DNA from 2 places in the Sporosarcina sp. QA0331 genome. Region 2 is predicted to be linked to the other one. Evidence: a T-box and tRNA genes for the amino acid it is inferred to sense, from the RefSeq annotation. Region 2 holds a T-box; the other holds one or more tRNA genes.
The links. The T-box of region 2 lies ahead of trpS (tryptophan--tRNA ligase). A T-box ahead of a tRNA ligase gene usually reads a tRNA of that ligase, here a tRNA-Trp.
Positions count from the first base shown of each region.

Region 1: it encodes a tRNA-Trp, which carries the amino acid that the T-box ahead of trpS (tryptophan--tRNA ligase) is inferred to sense. The anticodon was not compared.

Region 1 is NZ_CM147850.1:2,890,380-2,893,755, forward strand. It holds gene AC0L13_RS14680 (B3/B4 domain-containing protein) at 1-478, shown strand, start outside; tRNA gene AC0L13_RS14685 (tRNA-Leu) at 577-657, opposite strand; tRNA gene AC0L13_RS14690 (tRNA-Leu) at 741-821, opposite strand; tRNA gene AC0L13_RS14695 (tRNA-Cys) at 856-929, opposite strand; tRNA gene AC0L13_RS14700 (tRNA-Gly) at 940-1,014, opposite strand; tRNA gene AC0L13_RS14705 (tRNA-Gln) at 1,019-1,090, opposite strand; tRNA gene AC0L13_RS14710 (tRNA-His) at 1,100-1,175, opposite strand; tRNA gene AC0L13_RS14715 (tRNA-His) at 1,215-1,290, opposite strand; tRNA gene AC0L13_RS14720 (tRNA-Trp) at 1,313-1,386, opposite strand; tRNA gene AC0L13_RS14725 (tRNA-Tyr) at 1,393-1,477, opposite strand; tRNA gene AC0L13_RS14730 (tRNA-Thr) at 1,490-1,562, opposite strand; tRNA gene AC0L13_RS14735 (tRNA-Phe) at 1,575-1,650, opposite strand; tRNA gene AC0L13_RS14740 (tRNA-Asp) at 1,660-1,735, opposite strand; tRNA gene AC0L13_RS14745 (tRNA-Met) at 1,739-1,813, opposite strand; tRNA gene AC0L13_RS14750 (tRNA-Val) at 1,986-2,061, opposite strand; tRNA gene AC0L13_RS14755 (tRNA-Glu) at 2,226-2,300, opposite strand; tRNA gene AC0L13_RS14760 (tRNA-Ser) at 2,319-2,409, opposite strand; tRNA gene AC0L13_RS14765 (tRNA-Asn) at 2,413-2,487, opposite strand; rRNA gene rrf (5S ribosomal RNA) at 2,537-2,652, opposite strand; rRNA gene AC0L13_RS14775 (23S ribosomal RNA) at 2,798-3,376, opposite strand, start outside.
Region 2 is NZ_CM147850.1:1,131,723-1,135,098, reverse strand. It holds gene AC0L13_RS05360 (putative glycoside hydrolase) at 1-796, opposite strand, end outside; T-box leader at 996-1,223, shown strand; gene trpS (tryptophan--tRNA ligase) at 1,417-2,403, shown strand; gene AC0L13_RS05350 (YuzI family membrane protein) at 2,360-2,578, opposite strand; gene fabF (beta-ketoacyl-ACP synthase II) at 2,875-3,376, opposite strand, start outside.

The DNA of each region.
Region 1 (3,376 bases), 1.8 Mb from region 2:
ACCATCTGTAGAAGCTCTATACCGAAGAATTAAGAAGCAAAATTACTTGCGCACTGTCCATACTGCGGTTGACCTTAATACGTTTTTCTCTCTCCAATATGAAATTCCCGCGGGCATTTACGACGCAGCTAAGCTTGTCGGAGATATCCAATTAACCGTAGGCGGAGAAGAAGACGGTTATGACGGTTTGAATGGTCGTTTCAACACATTACACCACATTCTTCAATTAAAAGACGAATACAGCCCTTTCGGCAGCCCTTATGTAGACTCTATCAGAACGGCTGTTACGGAAGAGACGACGGATGCGCTGCACGTTCTATTTCTCCGACCTTCTATGGACAAGGAGGAAGCTTTGAAACTGACTACTGCATGCGGCAATATGTTTACGTCCATTAGCGGCGGAGAGGCGTCTTGCTATGTGATTGATGAAGAGAGTTCTTCCGTTATAGTGAATGGAAAGGAACCATTCAATTTTTGAACACACACGTACGATAGACTAGCAATAGACGACTCCGCCTCATGGAAAACGCCCCTATCCACGCGAATGTGGAAGGAGCGTTTTTTATTTGTACTGGATACCCAAGGCCGGACTTGAACCGGCACGCCTTGCGGCATCGCATTTTGAGTGCGACGTGTCTGCCATTCCACCACTTGGGCATAGTTGAGAATACCAAGAACATTTATTACAATAATGTAGAAAGAGAAAAGATGCAACCAGGGTTGCATCTTTTCGATGTGGATACCCGAGGCCGGACTTGAACCGGCACGCCTCGCGGCATCGCATTTTGAGTGCGACGTGTCTGCCATTCCACCACTCGGGCATAATAACAAATTACTTACAGCATACATGAAATATGGAGGCGGCAACCGGAATCGAACCGGTGGTAAGGGTGTTGCAGACCCGTGCCTTACCGCTTGGCTATGCCGCCGTAAGAAAGATGGAGCGGAAGACGGGATTCGAACCCGCGACCCCGACCTTGGCAAGGTCGTATTCTACCACTGAACTACTTCCGCAAAACTGGGGTAGCTGGATTCGAACCAACGAATGACGGAGTCAAAGTCCGTTGCCTTACCGCTTGGCTATACCCCAAAAACTAAATGGGGCGACTGAAGGGAATCGAACCCTCGAATGTCGGAACCACAATCCGATGCGTTAACCACTTCGCCACAATCGCCATAATAAAATGAGTTATAAATACGTAATACTACATGGATGGGGCGGACGAGGGGAATCGAACCCCCGAATGTCGGAACCACAATCCGATGCGTTAACCACTTCGCCACGACCGCCATAGTATTGGTTAAACAGAAATGGCAGGGGCAGTAGGAATCGAACCCACACCAAAGGTTTTGGAGACCTCTATTCTACCGTTAAACTATGCCCCTGTAAAATGGTGGTGGGGGACGGATTCGAACCGCCGAACCCGGAGGGAGCGGATTTACAGTCCGCCGCGTTTAGCCACTTCGCTACCCCACCAAGAAAAGCATATGCCGGCGATAGGAGTCGAACCCACGACCTACTGATTACAAGTCAGTTGCTCTACCAACTGAGCTACACCGGCATAATATTAAAATGGTGGCTCAGGACGGAATCGAACCGCCGACACAAGGATTTTCAGTCCTTTGCTCTACCGACTGAGCTACTGAGCCACATAAAAATGGCGGTCCCGACCGGGATCGAACCGGCGATCTCCTGCGTGACAGGCAGGCATGTTAACCGCTACACCACGGGACCTTTTGGTTGCGGGGGCAGGATTTGAACCTGCGACCTTCGGGTTATGAGCCCGACGAGCTACCACTGCTCCACCCCGCGATAATGTTAGTTGTAGGAATTTTAAAGCCTACGCATTCGGTTTTATTTTGGGACTTTGTTGTAATTTACTTTTAGTAAATTACACAAATCACATTCTGCGTTATGTGATTTGCTCCACCCCGCGATAATAATAATTCAATTTGCTTTGTTGCAATTTTCTTTAAGGTAATTATGGTGGAGGATGACGGGTTCGAACCGCCGACCCCCTGCTTGTAAGGCAGGTGCTCTCCCAGCTGAGCTAATCCTCCGGGTTTAAATTGTGATAAGCTGCGCATCTCTTTGTCAGCTTCTTTCACTCACTCAGTCGCGTACTTAAGTACGCTCCCTCTTTCCTTCAATCGCTTCCGCGACCTGCTTGCTTCTCCCACTTTAAACAGAAGTCGCATCTAAAGTGGAAAGGCTGTTAGTGAAATGGTGACCCCTACGGGATTCGAACCCGTGTTACCGCCGTGAAAGGGCGGTGTCTTAACCGCTTGACCAAGGGGCCATATGCATGTAATAAATCTGGCGGAGAGCAAGGGATTTGAACCCTTGATACGCGGTTAGCGTATACACGATTTCCAATCGTGCTCCTTCGGCCACTCGGACAGCTCTCCAATTGGCTCCGCAGGTAGGACTCGAACCTACGACCGATCGGTTAACAGCCGATTGCTCTACCACTGAGCTACTGCGGAATAATGTTAGCATGAGTTTTTCACTCATTAAGTCATTTGAAGAATGACAGCCCAGCGACGTCTTACTCTCACAGGGGGAAGCCCCCTACTACCATCAGCGCTGAAGAGCTTAACTTCCGTGTTCGGTATGGGAACGGGTGTGACCTCTTCGCCATCATCACTGGACTTTTTTCACAAGACAAGAATTATTATATCATATCTGGTGAATAATTCAAGCGTTTTTTTCAAAATAAATTATTTTGTTCGCTCAAAACCGGATAAAACCAACATTGTTGCTGAACTCAAGTTCAACCGTACTTTTTTAACCGATAAGGTTAAGTCCTCGATCGATTAGTATCCGTCAGCTGCACGTGTCGCCACGCTTCCACCCCGGACCTATCCACCTCATCTTCTTTGAGGGATCTTACTTACAAATGTAATGGGAAATCTCATCTTGAGGGGGGCTTCATGCTTAGATGCTTTCAGCATTTATCCCGTCCACACATAGCTACCCAGCGATGCCTTTGGCAAGACAACTGGTACACCAGCGGTGTGTCCATCCCGGTCCTCTCGTACTAAGGACAGCTCCTCTCAAATTTCCTGCGCCCGCGACGGATAGGGACCGAACTGTCTCACGACGTTCTGAACCCAGCTCGCGTACCGCTTTAATGGGCGAACAGCCCAACCCTTGGGACCGACTACAGCCCCAGGATGCGATGAGCCGACATCGAGGTGCCAAACCTCCCCGTCGATGTGGACTCTTGGGGGAGATAAGCCTGTTATCCCCGGGGTAGCTTTTATCCGTTGAGCGATGGCCCTTCCATGCGGAACCACCGGATCACTAAGCCCGTCTTTCGACCCTGCTCGACTTGTAGGTCTCGCAGTCAAGCTCCCTTATGCCTTTGCACTC
Region 2 (3,376 bases):
CGGATACTTCCACATCATATGGCTTCAATTTTTCTCGTGCATATGCCACAAAATCCGTAACTGCTTCAACTCTCCGCTGAACCGGATCAAGATCCGACTCCGCGTAGTCATCCATCGAGTATTTCAATGTCTCATGCCGTTTTTCGAATCCTTCCGGAAAACGAACATAATCGAATTGGATTTCCTTGAATCCCATTTTCGCCGCTTCAATCGCTATATCAACATTATGATCCCACACTTCTTTCATGAACGGGTTGACGAATGACTCGCCTCTACCATTTTTCCATACTTCATTTCCATCCATGAATGACAATTCAGGCTGCTGCTCCGCAAGCACACTATCCTTGAATACTACAACTCTTGCAATGGGATAGACTTTATGCTCCTCAAGCGTCTCTAACATTTTACGCGGATCTTTTATGTATGGTTTTCCAATATCCATTTTGAATAATGGCGATTTCTCTTGCGGCTTATACGTTAAGTTGCCGAAGTCATCCTTAATATCGATGACCATTGCATTCAAATCTGTCGAATCGATCAGTTTTAACAATCTATCGAATCGGGAACCCCCTGCCGAATGTCCCGTGACGTAAATTCCTCTCACTGCATCCGGGTACTCAAATACGAGTCCGGAATCGTAACGAAATAATTTTGAGCTTGCTACAATTCCTTCATCTATTGTTTCAAATCCATATGTACGTTCAGCAAATTCAAAATCGGTCTTCGCCTCGTCAGCTTGCACTGCAATCGGCATGGCAACTGCGCTTGCAAGCATCAAAGAGGTCATCCATTTCATTTTTTTCATACGACACATCCTCTCTTTCAATCATTCTATCAGAGCAAAAATACAATGAATAGGGAAAGTAATCTATTCCCTGGATATCGAGTCGAAAAACCTATTTTTTTGTCAAATCCCACTTCTAGACCTAGTTCTTACATCAAAATTTTTTAGTTGCTTTATTTCAAATGTCGTATTATACTTTTGACAACTATTACGAAAAGCGAAGACGGAAAGAGTATTCTTGTTACGGCATTGAAGAGAGCCTGTGGTGGGTGCAAACAGGTATGGCGAACAAGAGGAATTGGGTTCCTGAGCTTGATTGGCGAAAAAGGATTGCTTCTCCAGTAGCCATTCACGTCCCCCCGCGTTAAGGGGTTTGAGTGGCCTGCACGCAGGCTAATTCGGGTGGTACCACGGTTGATACACATCAGTCGTCCCTTTTTTAGGGATGACTGGTGTTTTTTTTATTTTTATTTTTATTACAGTGATTGAGTTGATTAAAGTAGAAGGCGGCGACTTCGGCGAAAGCCGTGACGAAGAACGGCTTTTGCGAGCACAAGCGACAGCGTTGCGAGCAGGCTCAAAAAGCGTCCGCCTGAAACAGAAATTAGCTACTATCAGAGGAGGTATATTGGATGAAAACTATTTTTTCGGGTGTTCAGCCCACAGGAACAGTAACATTAGGGAACTATATCGGTGCATTTAAACAATTTACAGAACTTCAGCATGAATACGACTGCCGTTTCTGCATCGTCGATCAGCACGCCATTACAGTACAGCAAGATCCTGATGAATTGGCAAAAACAATCCGTTCGCTTGCAGCCATTTATATCGCTAGTGGAATCGATCCAGAGAAATCTTTGCTGTTCATTCAATCAGAAGTACCGGCGCACGCCCAAGCTGGATGGATGATGCAATGCATTTCGTATATAGGCGAGCTTGAGCGCATGACTCAATTCAAAGATAAATCCGAAGGGAAAGAAGGCGTCTCTGCAGCCCTTCTCACATACCCGCCTTTAATGGCCGCGGATATCCTTATTTACAATTCAGATATCGTTCCTGTCGGAGAAGACCAAAAGCAGCACGTTGAACTGACAAGAGATTTGGCAGAACGTTTCAATAAACGATACGGCGAAGTGTTAACCATCCCGGAAGTGCGCATACCGAAAAATGGAGCTCGCATTAAATCATTGCAAGATCCATTGAAGAAAATGAGCAAATCAGATCCGAACAAAAAAGGAACGATTACGCTATTAGATACACCGAAGGAAATTGAAAAGAAAATCAAGAGTGCTGTAACGGACTCGGATGGTTTCGTCAAATTCGATGTTGAAAACAAGCCAGGGGTGTCCAACTTGCTGACGATTGAATCGGCATTAAGCGGCATCTCAATTACCGATCTCGAATCGAAGTATGAAGGACTTGGCTATGGCGCGTTCAAAGCCGGTGTCGCTGAAGCTGTCATCGGGCATCTTACACCTTTCCAAAAGCGCTATGAAGAGCTTCTAAATTCCTCCGAGCTTGATGTACATCTTGACAGAGGCGCTGAAAAAGCGAATGAAATTGCATCTGCCACTCTCAAAAAAATGGAGTCCGCGATGGGGCTTGGAAGAAGACGATAATCGCTAATAGTATGACCGCCATTACAAAAAGCGTGAAATCGGGCGTTTGGATAATGAACAGCAAAATCCGTTGCCAACTATATCCAAGCGAAAGATAATTGAAATAGAAAATCATATGTGTGACAGTAACGACTATAAGTCCGTAGCTGATGAGGAAGAGGAAGATACGCATCATATACATCGCCCTTTTTCTTTTCTTCCAGTGTATGAAAGAAAGCTCCCCTTTTAGAAGAGTTCCAAAAGGGGAGCTTTCAGCCTGTTGACAAACGCTCGCATCCGTTGTTGCTCGTCTCGCTCGTCCGCTCATGAACTTTAGTTCTATTCGCGTCTTCGCTCGACTTCGCGCGGGCTCGCAGGAGGCGAGTCATGCAACCGTTGCCACAGGACGTGGCGATCTTAGGTTGCCTTCTTTGGCAAGCGTTTTCAATCAGGCTGAAGAAACTCCTGACCATTGCTACTCGCCTAAAAAAATTATATTTTCTTGAATACGAGTGAAGCGTTATGTCCACCGAAGCCGAGAGAGTTGCTCATCGCATATTCGATGTCCGCTTTTCTTGCTTTATTGACGACATAGTCGAGGTCGCATTCAGGATCTTCATTCACATAATTCGTTGTTGGAGGAATAATCCCTTCTTGCAACGCCTTCACCGTAAAGATGGCTTCCAATCCGCCTGCAGCGCCGAGCAAATGTCCAGTCATCGATTTCGTAGAGCTCATTGCGAGCTTATACGCATGTTCGCCGAAGACCGTCTTCGCAGCAATCGTTTCGAACAAGTCGTTATACGGTGTGCTCGTACCGTGGGCATTAATGTAATCGATTTTATCCGGGCTAATGTCCGCTTCTTCAAGAGCTTGGCGCATTGCACGTGCAGCTCCTTCTCCTTCAGGAGCCGGTGCAGTAATATGATGTGCATCGCCTGTTGAGCCGTATCCGACGATTTCCGCGTATATTTTGGCACCGCGTTTCACCGCA